DNA from 3 places in the Staphylococcus sp. acrmy genome. Region 1 is predicted to be linked to each of the others. Evidence: riboswitches for the same ligand, from Rfam matches in the RefSeq annotation. Region 1 holds a riboswitch; each other region holds the start of a gene.
The links. Region 1 has a riboswitch for thiamine pyrophosphate ahead of FH144_RS01360 (ABC transporter substrate-binding protein). Riboswitches for the same ligand answer to the same signal wherever they lie in the genome.
Positions count from the first base shown of each region.

Region 2: another riboswitch for thiamine pyrophosphate. It lies ahead of FH144_RS02880 (ECF transporter S component); the one in region 1 lies ahead of FH144_RS01360 (ABC transporter substrate-binding protein).
Region 3: another riboswitch for thiamine pyrophosphate. It lies ahead of FH144_RS10120 (thiamine phosphate synthase); the one in region 1 lies ahead of FH144_RS01360 (ABC transporter substrate-binding protein).

Region 1 covers NZ_JALCVE010000001.1:275,392-281,631, forward strand. Annotated here, with positions in the region: gene FH144_RS01355 (CPBP family intramembrane glutamic endopeptidase) at 40-852, shown strand; TPP riboswitch at 1,648-1,750, shown strand; gene FH144_RS01360 (ABC transporter substrate-binding protein) at 1,808-2,716, shown strand; gene FH144_RS01365 (hypothetical protein) at 3,635-5,884, opposite strand; gene rarD (EamA family transporter RarD) at 6,159-6,240, opposite strand, start outside.
Region 2 covers NZ_JALCVE010000002.1:226,855-233,094, forward strand. Annotated here, with positions in the region: gene FH144_RS02860 (DUF697 domain-containing protein) at 1-257, opposite strand, end outside; gene FH144_RS02865 (class I SAM-dependent rRNA methyltransferase) at 317-1,489, opposite strand; gene auxA (lipoteichoic acid stability factor AuxA) at 1,676-2,971, opposite strand; gene graF (glycopeptide resistance-associated protein GraF) at 3,122-3,256, shown strand; TPP riboswitch at 3,429-3,528, shown strand; gene FH144_RS02880 (ECF transporter S component) at 3,613-4,188, shown strand; gene FH144_RS02885 (ABC transporter ATP-binding protein) at 4,201-5,604, shown strand; gene FH144_RS02890 (energy-coupling factor transporter transmembrane component T family protein) at 5,597-6,240, shown strand, end outside.
Region 3 covers NZ_JALCVE010000010.1:45,634-51,873, reverse strand. Annotated here, with positions in the region: gene FH144_RS10135 (thiazole synthase) at 1-456, opposite strand, end outside; gene thiS (sulfur carrier protein ThiS) at 458-658, opposite strand; gene thiO (glycine oxidase ThiO) at 642-1,757, opposite strand; gene FH144_RS10120 (thiamine phosphate synthase) at 1,750-2,340, opposite strand; TPP riboswitch at 2,407-2,516, opposite strand; gene FH144_RS10115 (pyruvate MFS transporter) at 2,856-4,136, shown strand; gene FH144_RS10110 (putative quinol monooxygenase) at 4,477-4,761, shown strand; partial or broken gene FH144_RS10105 (FUSC family protein) at 4,979-6,240, shown strand, end outside.

The DNA.
Region 1 (6,240 bases):
TGGTAACATCATTAAATATATAGAAAGTAGGTTAACACTTTGGAACAAACTATGGATTCAACGCGTACTTCAAGTACTCAGGCAACTCAGAATCAAGAACCACTAGAACCTAATCATCAAAAGTTAGTTAAACCGAAAGGCAATCGATTTCTTAACGTTTTAATTTTTATATTCTTTATGATTTTTGTTCAAATTCCAGCAATATTAGCACTATCAATTTTAGGACTCACAGTGGCTAAAGATAGCTTAGGTCTAACCATTGGTCTATCTGTCGTTTTCATTATCGTCTCAATGTTTGTGATTTGGGCAGTGAGAACATATTATCGTCGTCATACATATGAAAATATACATTTGAAATTACAACCTCGAGATGTTGGGATTGATATCCTTTGGTTTTTCTTATTGCGTGTAATGGCAATTGGTTTATCTCTACTAATGGGAGTTGTATACGGTCAATCACAGTCTGCCAATGATAAAGCATTAATGAAGAATTTAGAACGCATTGATCATCTAACCCCATCAATTATTATCGCCTTAATCGTTTTCTTTATAGCGATTACTTTTGTCGGACCATATTTAGAAGAACACACTTTCCGAGGCATTTTCAAAGAAACTATCTTTAAAAGAGGCGCATTCGTGTTGCCATTCATTCTATCATCGGCCATCTTCTCTATTAATCATGCTTCAGTAAATATTATCGGCTTCTTGATGTATATGTTAATGGGCATGGGCATGTATATGGCCTATCAACGTCGTGGTAGCTTGAAAGATAGTATTCTTGTACATATGCTTAATAACGCTTCAGCTAGCATTACCATGATTCTTGGACTAATTTATATTATTTTGAAATAAAGGTTCATTTCTACATAATTTTCAAAAAGATATTAAATTTATACATTTTATTGTTAAAAACAGTTTTAAAACAAAACAAACGGGTAAAACAAGCTAGATACATAAATTAAGTATCTATTTGGGATAACTTGGCATTATTTATAATGTGCCGGAGAATATATACTCTTTTCTTTTTCAAATTAGTTTGTACTAGACTTAGACTTCCTTAAATTTAGAGTACATTTATCAATCACCAACATTCCATACAATAAAATGTAACCCTGTCATACATTTTATTAAAACCCAAACATTTGTATATTCCCAAAAAAGGCTTTATGGCCAATACACTTATAGTCCTCCCAATGCTATAAGTGTATTTTTTATTTGGGAAAATAGTACAATCGCTTGTCTCAATTATTAACTTTTCAAATAAATTTACAACAAACATACATGATAAGATAAAAGAGAGTTCGATAACTAATTATTGGAGTGGTGATGAATCATGAAGCTACTAATATATGGACTAAATTTGCTCAACTATTTAATAGCAATAACGCTCGTACTTTATAACTTACATAACCTATCTCAAGTTGGTCTCGACATTTGCGTGTACTTTCTCATTGCTAGTTTTATTCTATTAGTCTGCTCACTTATCATTTATTTTCCAGCCAAAAATAATACGCTCTTAGTCAGTTTCTTTATAAATCTCTTTAATCTAGCCATTCTATTTCCAATAATGTTATTGCTATTGTTTTAATACTTTTTAACTTTAATTTCTATATCAGTTTCATCTATGCTATGTTATAAATAGGTAAAACAAGTCACTAGGGGGGCAATATTAATTGCTGAGAGAAAGTAAACCTTTCAACCCTTGAACCTGTTGGTTAGTACCAACGTAGGAAAGTGAAAATATATTTATGCATTTCTTTCAACATTCACTTTTTTACGGAAAACTGTTTATTGGAGGAATTTTTTTATGGAAAAATTAGTAGTCGGTTTAGAATGGTTTTTAAATCCTGATCATTTACCATTAATTTTAGGTATTGAAAAAGGTTGGTTTAAAGAACACGACTTAGAGATTGAAATGATAGAACCTGAAAAACATTTTGATGCATTAGAAGAAATTGAAAATGGTTCAATGGATATCGCCATTACTGAACCTATCCATTTAGTAGAAGATAAAGCAAGCAACCAAAATGTAGTAGGATTCGCTAGATACTTACATACGAATGGTGGCGTAATGTACAACAAAGATAAAGGCATTACAACACCTAAAGATTTAGTTGGCAAACGTCTCCAATATCCTGGTGCACCTGGTTTAGGTGGCATTGCTATCGCCAAAACGATGATTGAAGCTGATGGCGTAGAGTATAAAGACGGTGATATTACGCCAGTTAACAATAGCTTTTATCACACCGACGCTTTACTAAATGATAAAGCCGATGCTGCTACACTTATCTTTGAAAATTTTGAAATATTAGAAGCAAGAAGTAAAGGCCTTAACGTAGATTATTTCGCTTTAAAAGATTACAACGTACCAGACTTTTGCCAATTAATTTTTATTACTACGCCTAATAAATTAGATACAGAAAGTACTAAAATCAAACGATTTATCAAAGTCATTCAAAAAGCAATTCAGTACATCAATACAAACCTTGAAGACGCAATTAACATCTATGCCCAATACACACAAACAGATATAAATAACCAATTAAATAAAGATACCATCGAAGCCACAACAAAATGCTTCACAAATGATTTATCAATAAGCGACGATTTCTACAACGACCTACAATTGTGGCTAAAAGAAACCGGAAAAATTCAACAAACTATCAACCCAAAAGATTATTTTACAAACCGTTTGTTATTTAGTAGACACGATTGATATGTGATGATTATGTTAATATTATATTGAATAAAATAATTTTATAAGTTAAATATTACTTTTTGAGTTTGACAGACATTGAAACTTAACCTAGTATTAAATTAGCATTATAAATAAAAAAACCAACTTGTAAATTACAAGTTGGAATCATACACCATAGCTAGAATATAGAGTATGAAATCTCTATTTTTCTTACTAGTTTATTTAACCCTTTTATTACTGCCAATAATAAAGGGTTATTTTTTATTGAGTTTTCCAAAAAATATAGTCATTGCTAAAGATAAAAATACATTTAAAGTAATAAAAACTTCAAAGTTTATATTAAATATGCAAATAAACAGTAATAATCACCTCCTACATAAGTAAGAAATGATTACTCTGGCTATGAATTACTTTAATTGTACTTAAATCTTACAATAATTAAAAGCCACTATTTAGTGACAAAAGTTCGTAAAAACTTTCAAAGTCGCGCTATTCCAGGCTTAAAATAATCTAAAAATTTTATTTTAGTATTTCGAGCGTTTTTTATTGACTTTATCTCCTAATTAGGATTGATAACAATTTACTATAATCGTCTCTTACAATCACCATTTTAAGTATTATAATTACCAAAAAAGAGTAATAATAAGATTTTATATCATCCTTTATTTTATTGTCATATGATTTATTTTTTAGATAAATATGCAAAATAAGTTAACTTAAATTTAAAAGCTACTAAACACGAATATTTCTAAATAAGTCTAACTGATTATAAATACGTAGTTCACATCTATTAACTATTCCTAACTTTCATAAATCTATACTTTATATTAAATTTAAAAGACCCTCTTTTGTAATACAAAATTTGTAAGTATATTACATAAGAGAGCCTTAATAGTTATTCTATTACTTTTTTTAATTAAGAAATTATTTTTATTACTAAACTATTCCTTGATTTTTATCATAAACACTTTCTACAAACGCAATAATTTCAGCATCATCAGGCCCTTTTCTTTGCTCATATACCTCAATTAATAAATTATTATATAGTTCTTTAATAAAGTCTCTATGTGAGTTTGCAGCATACATTAATTTTAAAATTTTATTGAAGTCTTTATTTAAAAATGTTTTATTAATTATATACTCAAATTCTTCTTTACTCACACTACTCATTATTACAACCTCAATAAACTCTTCTTTTGCAATTCTAATCATTTGAACAGCATCATCTTCAACAAAGTTATCCATAATTTTTTTTACTGCCATTGTTGAAATAGCTCCTCCAATAGTTGCCCCAATAACTGTACCAATCCCTGGTAAAAATGAGGTTCCCAAAGCTGCTCCCCCAGCTAATCCACCTAAAGATCCAGCGCTTGTGGCTACTGTATTTTTTACAAGCTGTTTATAAGAAATTCTTCCTTTTAATATATTATAAACATCTGGCCCAAACGTCACAGCAACATTTATAGCTATCAAAGTTCCTCCGGTCACCATTTTTGTAGCGTTTTTAGAAGAATTTTTAGCAAACTTATTAACCACTTTTGTATTAATTAACGCTTGTCCTAATTTTTTTCCTGCCTGACTACCAGCAAATTGAGAAGCAATCATAAAAGTAAAACCGCTATAAGCAATAGGCTTTATGAATGAAATACTAGCTTTTTTAAAAGATTCCTTAGAGTCTAAGCCAGAGGTTCTACATGTCCAATACATCCATACACCTGAGACTATCGATCCAGGAATTGCCGTACTTGCCCCGTGTATAAAATCAATACCTGCAGAGTATTTAATCTTTTGTGCTAACGTTACAGTTTTTTTATTTCCTTGTGAGTCTATATAAACTGAATGTTTTTTACTATCAAATATACTTGTTTGAGCAATTTGTGCTTGATTGTAAGTTAAAGCACCTTTTTTTATATATTTATGTGCATTGTTAGGATTATTTTCATGGGGGACAGCCCCACCTTCTATTTTTCTCTTCATTTCTTTTATTGCTTCCGAATATTGATCTTTTGGAACCTCTAAAATCATCATTTTTTTCTTGTATATGTATTTAGCAGTTTGATGTTTATCTACAGTGTGGAACGCTGAATTCACACTAGCTTTAGCATTTTTACAATATTTTGTTTGAATGAATTTACCGTTTACAGCTCTATCTGGACCATTTTTTTTATTCTTATGACCGAAACCTTCAGCATTTTTCATTTTTAATTTATCAAACGCCGTTCCCGCATGTTCTCCAGCCACACCATAACCTTTGGCTTTTACTCGTTCACCAGTTGTTTTATCAGTTCTCTCACTAAATCTAGCGTTAATTTGAGACCTATTCAAGTCTTCATTCATTTGCAAACTAACATTTGCAAACTGAGCATTACTCATTGAATTTGAAATATTATTAATATCTAAGTTATCTTTAATATTCTCAAATATTTTCTCTAATTCTTTAGTTTGTTTATTTTCTTCAACTTCAGTTTCTGTAAATGCTTTATTTTTTAACGCTTCATTTACAATTTTAGACCACCCTGATTCAATAACAAAATTTATTTTATTTGCTAACGACTCTGGTAAATTTCTAACTATCATATTAGGACGTTCGTAATATAATAGATAAGATGTTTTTCCAAATCTATATTGCTTATATAAATTTTGAAATGGAATGCTAACTTTTTCATTTGTGTATTTTTCTTTCTTATCTTCTTTATTTTTATTTTTTATTTGTCTATTTAATACAATTTCGTTTGTAGTTATTAAATATCCATACTCCATAAACTTCATTTCATTTTTTGCTGGTTTCGCATTATATATAATAGGATAAACATCTTCAGATATATTTTGTTCAGTCCCCATGTTAAAATATTCTGCTCTGTTTATAGGAATATTTTCACCAATCATATCGCTCTCTATAGCCATACTTTCAATCTCACTACTAAATTCAATAGTATTATCTACTACTATATCCCCTTTTTTCCAATCAGAGATATTTTTTCTCTGTAAAAACAAAAGTATAGCTACAACGATGAAAACCAAAATTATTGATACTTTAAAACCGAGAAATAGAATAGTATAAAATAAAATATTTAATAATATAATACTTCCAATTGCTAAACCTATTGATTGTGCCAAAGACAATTTAATTTTCTTATAAAAAAATGCACTTAACCCTATAATTATTAAAAATCCCAAAAATTCCATATACCGTCTCCTATAAAGCTTCTATTTTAAAAAACACTATATAATTATATTTTAATTAAATTTTTATTTCTACAACAAATTGTGCACATTTTTTATTTAATTTATGTATTTGTAGTTTCAAAATTGTATCTATAATTAATCTTTGATAATAAATCTAATAAGTAATATTAAGTTGAAAGCTTGTGGTAAAAATTGAATTTTTTTACATAGAATTGAATTAAAAAAGGAATTCCTACGTTATATAGAAATTCCTTTACGATGTATTAAATTCACATTATTGAGGTCTAGCGTTACGTTTCATTTTCACGTATTGAGAAATACTATATAACGCGATACCAACCCAAATGAATATAAAC
Region 2 (6,240 bases), on a different contig from region 1:
ATTTTGTTAATATCTTCAATAATATCTCTAGTCAATTTGATATCTACGCCAAAATCTAGTCCAGGAATAGGTACTACAGTCATACTTGAAGATAATAGTGATTTTTTCTTAACAATCGATTCAGCTTTAGCTCTACGTTCTGCTATTTCTTCTTTAGTAGTTGGTAAAATGCTTTTTTCTTTAATTTCTTCAATATTTAAAACTCTGTTACCTACTTTATTAGTAACGCCGCTTGTTAGTCTATTCATTATACTCATGCTTAGACACACACCTTCCTTTAATCATTTATTAAACAGTTATACCCAATTTTATTGTTTTAATGCTTAATATTTAAGAAAACGGCTTTCAAATACTTAGATGGTTTGTAGTGAGGATGCGTTTTAAAATCTTTCGGCAAGCCCATTACTTCTTTAATTTCATATTCCACGCCAGCATTTTCTAATGTACTTTTTATAACATTTTTAAATGATTTCAATGGGAATACACTAGAATTGGTACATAATAATAATGAACCATTAGGGGCTAAAACTTCTAGAGCGCCGTTAATTAAATCATCATAATTTTTTTGTACAGAGAATGTTTTTTTCTTGTTACGCGCAAAACTAGGTGGATCAATCACAATTGTGTCATATTCCTTACCGTGTCGTGCTGCATAATTATAGAAATCAAATGTATCCATTACATAGATGTATTGACTTTTAGGATCGATAGCATTTAAACCGAAATTCTCTTCTGTTAACGCGCGTGAACGATTGGCTAAGTCGACACTTGTAGTATGCTCAGCATGTTTGGCAGCAACTACTGAGAAAGCACCTGTATAACTGAATAAATTCAGTATTTTTCTTCCTTCTGAAAATTGGTCACGTAATTTTTTACGTACCTCTTTTTGATCTAAAAATATGCCAGTCATTAACCCATCATCTAAATCTACATTATAAAACGTGAAATTCTCTTCAATCACAATTGGAAATTCAGGTGTGTCACCTAGCACATGACCACCAGTGTACTCTGAATCTTTAAAGCGCATCTTCTCATAAATAGAGCTAAACTCAAATACTTGTTGAATTGCTTCAATAACATTGTAGCGGAATTTATACACGCCTCTTGAGTACCATTGAATCAGTAAATGACCGTTATAATTATCAATCGTTAAGCCACCAACGCCGTCACCTTCCGCATTAAATAATCTATAGGCATTAGTGCCTTCGATGTGACGATAATATTCTCGTTCTTCTAAGGCTTGTTTAAATAATTTTACGAAAAATGGCGTATTAATGTCTTCATTTTGATCATAACTTAATACCCAACCTAAACCTTTATGTTGACGACCTACATAAGCTGTCGCAACATATCGGTTATCCTCAGTGACTAATTGAAATAAATCGCCTTCTTTTAAATGATCGTGTTGGTAAATATCATCTTCGTTTACCAATGGATATTGATTTAAATATTTTGTTTCTTTTCCTTTATTTAACGTTGCTATTTTCATTATCGAATTCTCCTATTTAAATCATATTTATACTTACTTTTACTTTTTGAAAATGTTTCTTATTTAGGCACGTTACCATTTTAACAAATTTGAAATTTTCATTACACACATTAACGTCAAATCAGCAAAACTAAAGGCCAAGACATTTTATATAAATGTCCCAGCCTCTTAGCGAAACGTATTCAATTATGGCCGTTCTCTTAATTGTAATGTAAATGCGACGATGACTGCAATTAACATTAAAATTAAAGTTGGCGTAATAAACACAGATAAAAGCAAACCATGGATCATAATATTAATAAATTCTGTTAACAATTTAAAGAATAGAATGCTTATCATAAAGAGTTGTAAATAATAAAACTTACCTCTTAAGAAATGTGTCAATGTGGTAGCAACATAGATAATAATGATGAACATTAACAATAATAATGTTATCCATTCAATTACATATTGAGTTTGTGATAACTCCCATTCACCAGACACAAATAAAGCATTTCTGTTATTAAATTCTATAAAAGTAAATAAGAATAAAATGAAACCACAGAAGATTTCTACATAAGCAGGTTTAATCCATTTAGGACGTCTCATCCAACTTGGAATATCGTCCTCTTCGATGTTAAAGATATTTTTAAATTTGTTTTTAAACTTATCACGTTTAGATCTGATTTTATCTAAATCTACACTTCTTCTCGTCTTATGTGCATATTCGGATGTTTTATCTTGTAGTTGTTTAAAATGAACTTTAGATTGATTCGAAACATTTCCTTTACTTGCTCTTGATAATTCAGGTTCTTCTTCACCAAGTTCTTCCTTAGTTAATGGTAATGCGCGTCTTAGGAATAAGAAATTCCAGATAGAAGCTTGCGCTAATAACCACATAACTAAAAAGAATGTATTTACGCTTAAAATATCAATTGGTGCAATTTCATTTGCATCAATTTTACCGTATAACGAAATTTGGGTAATTAAATAACTTATTCCGTATGAAATAATTATCCATAGATAATGACTTTTTCTATTTTCCTGATTAAGTTCATCTTTATAAACGATATATCCAGTATGAATAATAAATGGAAAAACAAAAATCACTGCCCAAAAGCCATATACTTGAGTCATTAAGGTAATTGTAATAAGGAAGTATAAAACACCAATAATTAAAAAGAATATTGAGATGTCGTAATCATATTTAGTAGTACGGTATAATGTATAACCAATAAACATTACAATAATACCAAATAAAATAATTATGACTGCACTTATAATAGGAAAGTTGCCTATGAATCTACTCATCACTCTAATAATTTCACTGAAGAATGCATTAAGGAAGTCCCATAAATTATGAATTTTTAATTCAGCTTTATTTTTATCCTTTAATTCATTGATTAAAGGTAAATTAACTAAAATAATGAGACCCGTGAAGAGTGAAACGAGACCGATAAGATAACTATAAATTATCTCGGTGTGTTTCTTAAGAAAAGACATACTGTTCACCTCAAAATTCATTATATATGAAGTTGTTACTCTTGTCTTTATTAAAGAATAAAATACAACTTGAGACCTATAAAAGTTTATCTTTATTTCTAATGGGTAGACTATAACTGTAATAATTATTCGTATAAGGAGTGTTGCATTATGACAAACGAAGATGCTAAAAAATTATCAGCTGAAAAAGCTAAAGAAGTAGAAGAAAAATTAAAAGACCAAAACGAAGAAAAAACTAATGACACTGAACAAACTAAAAAAGATGTTCAAGACACTTTAGACTAATTTAGACATATAAGTATGGTGGCTACCAATCCCCTAACGTGGATTGGTAGTTTTTTTTATGTTCTAAAATAAATAAATATAAAATCTATAAATTCCTATCAGTTTTAACCAAAATCCCTGAATGACCTTGACATTAATTAGGAAAAGTCATACATTTAAACTAAATTAAATAACAACGCACTAGGGGTGTGTATGCTGAGATGAGGTGTAGCCTCAAACCCTTCGAACCTGAACTAGCTAAGACTAGCGTAGGAAAGTGTTGCTAACATAAATAATTTCAACTTTTATATAAAGTATTTTATTTGAGACGCACAACTTTCTACGGAGGGTTGTGCGTTTTTTTAGGAGGAAACTTTATGTCAAAAGGTTTAAAGCTTTCAGAAATATTAGTAACTGTACTGATTGCTGTAGTATTTGCAATTATTTATAACTTATGGTGGTTTGCATACAACGTAGCACAAGTTGCAGGTCTTCATATTGAGCAACTCACATACGGCGTTTGGTTTATGGCTGCTATCGTCGCATATTTAATTATTCCTAAACCAGGTATCGCCTTAATTGCAGAATTTGCTGCTGGTGCTGGTGAAACTATTGTTATGGGTAAATTTGATATTCCAACGATTATTTATGCCATTTTACAAGGTTTAGCATGTGAAATCATTTTCGCTATTTTTAAATATAAATCAAGATCTTTAATGGTAGCGGCATTAGCTGGTTTAACTACAGCGCTTATTTCATTCCCAGTAGATTATTTCTACGGTTATTTAAATGAAGTAGCAGGTTGGAACTTACTATTATTCATTGTTTTCCGTGCGATTAGCGGTATCGTAGTTGCCGGATTACTATCTTATTATATTGTCAAAGCGTTGGATCAAACTGGCGTAACCAAACTATTCCGTCCAGCTTCTCAAAAAGACTACGACAACCTATAAGGGGAAATCATTGTGTTAAAAGCAAAAAATTTACGTCTTAAATATCCAAATGGCGAAAGAAAAATTTTCGATAATTTAAATATTGAAATTAAAGATAAAGAAAAAGTGCTTTTACTAGGTCCTTCTGGATCTGGTAAAAGCACATTGCTTAATGTGCTAAGTGGTATTGTTCCTAATTTAATAGAACTACCTATGAAATATGATGAATTAGAAATTAATCAACAATCAGGGGTTATCTTTCAAGATCCAGATACTCAATTTTGTATGCCGAAAGTTTATGAAGAATTAGCTTTCGTTTTAGAAAATAAGAAAGTCCCACGTAGTGAAATGGACGAACAAATTCAACAAGCCCTTGCTTCTGTGAATTTAAATGTAACTGACACTACATATGTTAACCACTTGAGTGGCGGGATGAAACAGAAATTAGCTATTGTGGAAACTATTTTACAAGAAGCTGATACGCTCTTCCTAGACGAACCTACGGCAATGTTAGATGTAGACGCTACGGCGGATTTGTGGAAACGATTAATTCATTTATGGACGGATCAAACAGTGCTTATCGTTGAACATAAAGTTGAACATATATGGCAACACGTTGATCGCGTTATCTTAATGAACTATGAGGGAGAAATCATTGCCGATAATACACCTGATTACATCTTACAAAATTGCGAAGAGTTACTAACTGAATTCGGTGTTTGGCATCCTCATGCGTGGAATCATGCACCAGAACGTTATGCTCTTTCTCCTGATTACAATAAAACAATTTTCTCATATAAAGATGGGCGAGTTACTCGTGGTAAGAAAGACTTATTCCAAATACCAGAATTATCTATTTATCCTGGTGAATGGATTACAGTTACTGGGAAAAATGGTACTGGAAAGACTACTCTTCTCGAATCTATAATGCAGTTAATAAAATATAAAGGGCAAATGCATTACGAAGATACTTTATTGAAGAAAATTAAAGATGCAGCACAACATATGTATCTCGTTTATCAAAATCCAGAGTTACAATTCATTACAAACTCTGTATATGAGGAAATACATATTCATTACAACCATCAAGAACCAAAAAAAGCCGAAGCACAAACGCAACGTCTTTTGAGTTTATTGCATTTGGAAAATGTTAAAAACCAACACCCATTTGAATTATCAATGGGACAAAAACGTCGCTTAAGTGTAGCGACCGCGTTAAGTTCAAAAGCTGAAATTATTTTATTAGATGAACCAACTTTTGGTCTAGATAGTCATAATACATTTCAATTAATTGAACTTTTCCAAGAACGTGTTGCTAAAGGGCAAACGATTGTCATGGTTACGCATGATCCAGAAATCATACACCGTTACCCTACACGTCGCTTAAACGTGGACAATGGAAAACTCGTGAAAATGGAAGGTGAAGCACATGTTTGAGCGTTGGAAAAAACGATTCACATTCGTTGATGATGTAAATATCATAACTAAGTTATTGTTTGGCGTCGCTTTATTCTTCTTTATCATTTTCGTCCATAACTTTGATTACATGATTTACATTACTTTATTAATGTTTATATTCTTAATGTTATTTAATGGCACTGAACTTAAGATAACTGGGTCTTTTCTCCTAGTTACCGTATTCTTTGCCCTACTATCATCATTATTTATGATTCTGTATGGTGACGGTACACACATGCTATTCACTTGGGGAATTATCCAAATTAGTATAGAAAGTATCGTACGTGGTATACATTTATCCTTACGGACAATTACAGTATCAATGTTTGGTATCTTAATTGCGTTAACTTCACAAATCGTCATGATATTCTATAGTTTAATGCAACATCTAAAAATCAAACCTAAAATTGCCTATGCCTTTATGGCAGCAATCAGAATGGTACCTTTAATCTTTACATCACTGATCCAACTTAGACGTTCTTTAAAAATGCGCTATCAAATGATTGATGCTTCGAATTATCGAGGGTTAAAACGTTTCAAACACTTAATCATTCCGATTTTAAGTCAAAATATACGTCGTGCCCATCAATTATCAGTAGCCATGGAATCTAAAGG
Region 3 (6,240 bases), on a different contig from region 1:
AAGTGGCATAACTGCATGTACGCCAAGTTCTTCTAAACGTTTCGCTAATACGACGTCGTTAGAAATGTATGGACAAACGATATAGCCTTTGTCTAATAAGACTTTACAAGCTTCGTAAGTTTCGAATGGGTCAGGTAGCAATGTTTCGTCATCGCCAATGACCTCGACTTTAATCATGTCACATACGCCGGCATGTTTTGCGATTTCTGCGATACGAATCGCTTCTTCAGCAGTTTTTGCGCCTGCAGTATTTGGAAAAGTAATAAAATCTTTTAAATTAATATTTGCAAGTGGGTTAGGTAAGTTTTTATCATATAGATTCATACGTCTTACTGCGAAAGTAAGTACATTGGTTTCTGATGCTTTAATTGCTTGCGTTTGTATATCTTCATTTTCAAATTTACCAGTACCTAATAATAAACGAGATTGTAATTCTAATGGTCCAATTTTAAACATATTATCCGCCTCCAACAAATTCTAATAATTCTAGTTGATCGTCTTCTCTAACAGTATGATTATCGTACTCTTCTTGTTTAATTAATGTTTTATTATATTCGATAATGACACGTTGTGGGTCCAATTCGAGAGAACGTAAAACGTCATTGATAGACTGTTCTGAATCGAAATTGAACTCATCGCCATTAATGATACACTTCATGATTTGACCTCCTTGAAACATTGAAAGATTCATAGTTACGTGGCTTCACGCCGGTAAATAACCAGTTTGCGATGTCGCGTCCGATAATAGGTGAGAGTAGGATGCCGTTACGATAATGGCCGGTGATGACATAAAGTCCATCGTCAATGCGGTCCATAATCGGTACTTCGCCTTCAGTATAGGGACGCACACCTGACCATTGTTTAATCACTTTGCCTTGCGCGAGTTCAGGGATACGTTCATTCGCATATTGATGAAGCCAAGATATACCTTCACTCGTGTTTCCTACAGAATAATTATCAAATTCACTTGTCGCACCGATTAAGAAGCGGTTAGGTTGTTTAGGAACGATATAACAACCATTTGTCATAAACACCGTTTCTTTTAAATCTAAGTCGTCATTTTCAATGAGTAAGACTTCACCTTTAACGCCTACCACTTCACGAGGGAGATGATAGTCTTTTAGCAATTGAGATGACCAAGCGCCACCGGCTACAATCACTTTCTTCGCGTAAAGTGAGCCATCAGTTGTTTCTACCTGATAGTACCCATTTAAATGTTCAATGCGTGTTACTTCCGTATTGAAATATCGTTTAATATCACGCTGTTGTAATGACTTGAATAGAGCTTTCGTATAATGATTCGCATTAATTTGACCATCGTGAGGAATATAAATAGCCATCTCACTTGATGTGACATTACCATTCGTTAAGTGAATCAAATCGGTATCTGAAAGTTCTACCACGCTGTCATCTAATGATTTTAAGAAATGGTACTGCTTACACAAACTGTCGACGTCTTCTGGGCGATTCGCAATTTTAATCAAACCAGAAGCTTGATATTGGATATCAATGCCCGTTTCATCTTGTAATGTCTCACACAGTTTTGGGAAAAGGCTACGCGATTCAAGCGCGAGTCTAAATAAATCATTATCTTCAGTAAATTCATTCTGTGCGCCTAACATGCCACCTGCTTTGTATGAGGCATGTTTACCTGGAATATCACGATCTACAATAGCAATGTCCATTTGTGATTGGCTTAAGTTTCTAGCGATAGACATACCAATCACGCCCGAACCAATAATGAGAACGTCACGCATCTTTCAACCACTCCTTTCGTAACTGTTCAATTTGTGTCAAAGATGCGTTCATAAAGAAAGAAATTGCACAAACACCGGCAAAGCCATGAGGTAAGTCGTGAATTGTTTCTTTAGTTATACCGCCAATCGCATAGACAGAAATTGGGAGTTGTAAAACTTGGTGAATCTCTTCTATGGACCGTGGCGTCTGATTAGGTTTAGATGGTGTTTCAAAGATATGACCATAAAACACATAATCAAGATGATGCTCATAAGCTTGTGTCACAGACTGTAGTGAGTGTGTCGACATGCTGATTTCAATTTCTGGATGTCGTGCTTTGTAATCAAACGCTTGAGTGTCCATTTCACGCATGTGTAAGCATGAGAGATTTAATTTTTCTAGCAATGCAATGTCACTATGAATAATCATTTTATCTTTAGGAAATCCTTGTTTGAGCAAGTCCGTTATAAAATGAAATAAGTCTTCATGAGACATTGGTGTCCTGAATAATAGGCCGTCTATACCTTTAGCAATTTCGAGAAAATGGTGTAAATCTTTAGTCGTTAACGCTTTATAAGATGTTATAGCAATGAAAATGAGCATCACTCCTTAAGATATAAAAAAACGCTATCTCCCTCGTAGGGAAATAGCGTTTAACTTAGCTTTATGATATCCTATGCGCCACTTTCCTACGCCAGTACAAACTGGATCAGGTTCCAGGAATTATAAAGTCCGTTCTTTACTCTCAGCCCTAAACAAAGGCACTTCCAGTGGAAAATTAAATTTTATGTGTTAAAAAATAACCGTTCACGTTTTATTTCAAGTTCATTCTACAATTTTTTGGAATAGAATTCAAATCTTAGTTTATAACAAGCGGTGCAAGGCTTTTTCAAGGAAAGGATTGGTTTCATATTTAAACAAACGCAATTTAATAAAAAACTTTAAGAAAACCTATTGTAAACGATTACAAAACCTGATATTATAAATAAAAATAAGCTCAAAAGACTATGAGAATGGGCGTTATGGGATGATATTTTTAGAGAATTGGGAGTCTCGAAGAATATATTAGACAACATTTTAAGAATCAACAAATTTAAGGGAAGTAGGAAAAAGAGGAAATGGTTCAAAGACAAAAAAGAAGTAGTGTTCGCTGGTTTTTCGCATTAGCATTTTTTATTATCGGAGTTATCGCATATATGGATAGATCGAACATCTCATATATCGCGCCACAAATGATGGCTGATTTACATATGAACAAGCAACAATTTGGGTTGCTCGCTTCATTCTTCTCACTAGGTTATGCATTAATGCAAGTGCCTTCAGGTATGTTAGCAGAGAAATTTGGTCCACGTAAGATGATTACAATTGCCTTATTATGGTGGAGTGCCTTCACTATCTTTACGGGTATGATTAAACATCACGGGTTATTATATTTAGTTCGTTTCTTATTCGGTATAGGGGAAGCGCCAATGTATCCATCTAATGCCGTATTTAACTCTACTTGGTTCTCAAAAGATGAAAAAGGTAGAGCATCGAGTATGTTATTAGCAGGTTCATATTTTGGACCAGTATTAGCACCTATTATTACAATTGCGATTGTTAACGCCTTTAACTGGCAAGCAGTCTTTTATATCTTTGGTGGTGTAGGTATTTTAATCGCCATCTTATGGGGCATCATCGCAAAAGATTTACCAGAACAACATCGTATGGTGAATGAAGCAGAGAAACATTTCATTATGGAGAATCGTGATTTAGTACAAACAACGCAATCAACACCTCCATGGAATCAATTCTTCCGTCGTGTAAGTTTCTATGCGATTGCAGGACAATATTTTGTAGTTCAATTTGTAATCACATTATTCTTAATTTGGTTACCAACATATTTAACAGAACAATATCATGTAGAATTTAAACATATGACAATCAGTTCATTACCATGGTTTATCATGTTTGTTTTAATCTTATCTGCTGGTGCAATCTCAGATAAAATTTTACGTAGTGGTCAATCACGTTTCGTTTCAAGAGGATTAATTGCTATTGTCGGCTTTATCGTATTTGCGATTTCAATCTTCTTTGCAGTACATACTGAGAAATTATATGTCACTATTTTCTGGTTATCACTTGGTTTAGGTGGCATGGGTATTTCAATGGGTATGAGCTGGGCTGCAGCGAATGACATTGGTCGTAACTTTGCCGGAACAGTGTCAGGTTGGATGAACTTATGGGGTAACATTGGTGCTTTATTAAGTCCATTCTTAGCCGGTGCTTTAGTTGCATCACTTGGTTGGACAATGACATTCCAATTATTAATTATTCCAGCAGTGATTGCTGCTATCTTATGGTTATTTGTAACACCAGATAAACCATTGATTAAAGATGAATCACGTAAATTGAAATAGATTGAACGACAACAACCTATTGTAGGTTGAGACATAAATCTTAATAAGCGTAGAGATGATTCAATTATGAATCGTTTCTACGCTTTTTTAGTAATACTTCGTATTGTTTGGCTCGCTTTCTTAGGGGGACTGGCTAAGCCACGGTCTTAGCCTAGCCCTGTTCCCTCAAGAGTCTCGCCAACAATACTACGTGTGTTACGTGGTAATTTACAAAAATAAGACACTTTCGTACAATCAAATATATTAAGTTAAATTAATGAGATATCTTGTGTATAAAATTAACTCAAAAATAAAGAAAATGATAAAATAAGAGTAAATCTTAAAGGTAAGGGTGAGTCGTATGATTATTATTAATGCAAAACTTAAAGTAAATGAAGATCATCGTGAGGACTATTTAGAATTAATGAAAGGCCTTGTAGACAACGCACGTCAAGAAGAAGGTAATACATTTTATAGCCATTACGAAGATGTGAGTGAACGCAATACGTTTGTTGTTGTTGAAAATTATAAAGACCAAGAAGCGGTAGAAGCGCACAATCATTCAGAACATTTCAAAGTATTTAGTGAAAATATTGGTAAACATATTACTGAAAAACCAGAAATTGACGTTGCTGAAACAAAATAATCTATCATATAGCTAAGTATTATAAGCTGGGACATTAATATAAAAATGTTTCAGCTTTTAATTTTGTTAAATTTTCATATAGTGGTTTAGTATTCTACAACAAAATTTAGTGATAAAAATGTTATCATAGAGTGTATATGTTTTATAGAAAGGAACGATAGCATTGGGAAACGTATTAAAATCTCTTATAAGCTTCGATACCTCTAAAATTGACCCAATGAAAGGGATTAGGCAGGGCTTATTAATGATTATCCCTGCATTAATAGGTTATTTCCTAGGTAATTTTAGTTTTGGTTTACTTGTTGCCACAGGTACATTAGCACATATCTATGTCTTTAAAAGCTCACCACGTTCTATGCTAAGAACGGTCATTTTATGTACCTTATCTTTCGCAGTCTGTATGATGCTCGTACACTCACTGTTACTGAACCGATACTTTATGGTGTGACATTACTTATTGTAACGGTTGTCCCATTCTACGTATTCAGCGCCTTGAAGATCGCAGGACCATCTTCAACTTTCTTCTTAGTTACATTTTGTTTACCTAGTAACTTGCCAGTAGCACCAGACCAAGCATTAATTCGTGGCTTTGCTATTCTTATTGGTGGCGGAATTGCGACACTTCTTGTACTTATCACAGTACTTTTCCAAAAACAAAAAATTGAAAATAAAGCCATCAATTCTGACTTTAAAACCATTAATCAATTAATGCATAACTTTAATGATCCTGAAAAGTTTAAAGAAATTACAAAAAGTGCAGTTACACAATTTAGAACATCCGATGAACTATTGATAACGGCGACTGCTGGGACAAATAATAATCTGAGTCAACGTTTCCAAAGATTACTCTTATTACATACATCGGCGCAAGGGATTTATTCAGAACTTCTAGAATTACATGAAAAAGATATACGTCCACTTCCACAAGAATTAATAGAAATGATGGACGTAACGACACGTAATGCATATCGCCCAAGCGCAAATCGTGAGAAATGGACGAAGGAAGTTCATGTTGATGAGGAATTTGATAATTTATTACAATATGTATTAAAAATCGATGAAATAGCAAACTTAGGTTCAAACCAAATTGAACATGAGGCAAGCGTTAGAAAGCCATTGTATAGTCAAAGAATTATTCATAATTTAACACTAGATTCAATTGTCTTCCGTAATACGTTAATTTATACCGTGATTATGGCGGTCGCAATCTTTATTTCACTAGCGTTTAACATTCAAAAATCATATTGGATTCCATTAACGGCGCATACTGTCTTGGTAGGTATGACGACACGTCGTATGTTAGACCGTGCCACGGCGCGTGGACTTGGTACCATTATGGGTACACTGTTATTATCGGTGATTCTATACTTTAATCCGCACCTAATTGTGGCAGTTATTGTAATGGGACTTGCAGCAATGATGACTGAAGCGTTTGTAGGGTCAAACTATGCTTTCGCCGTTATTTTTATTACGACGCAA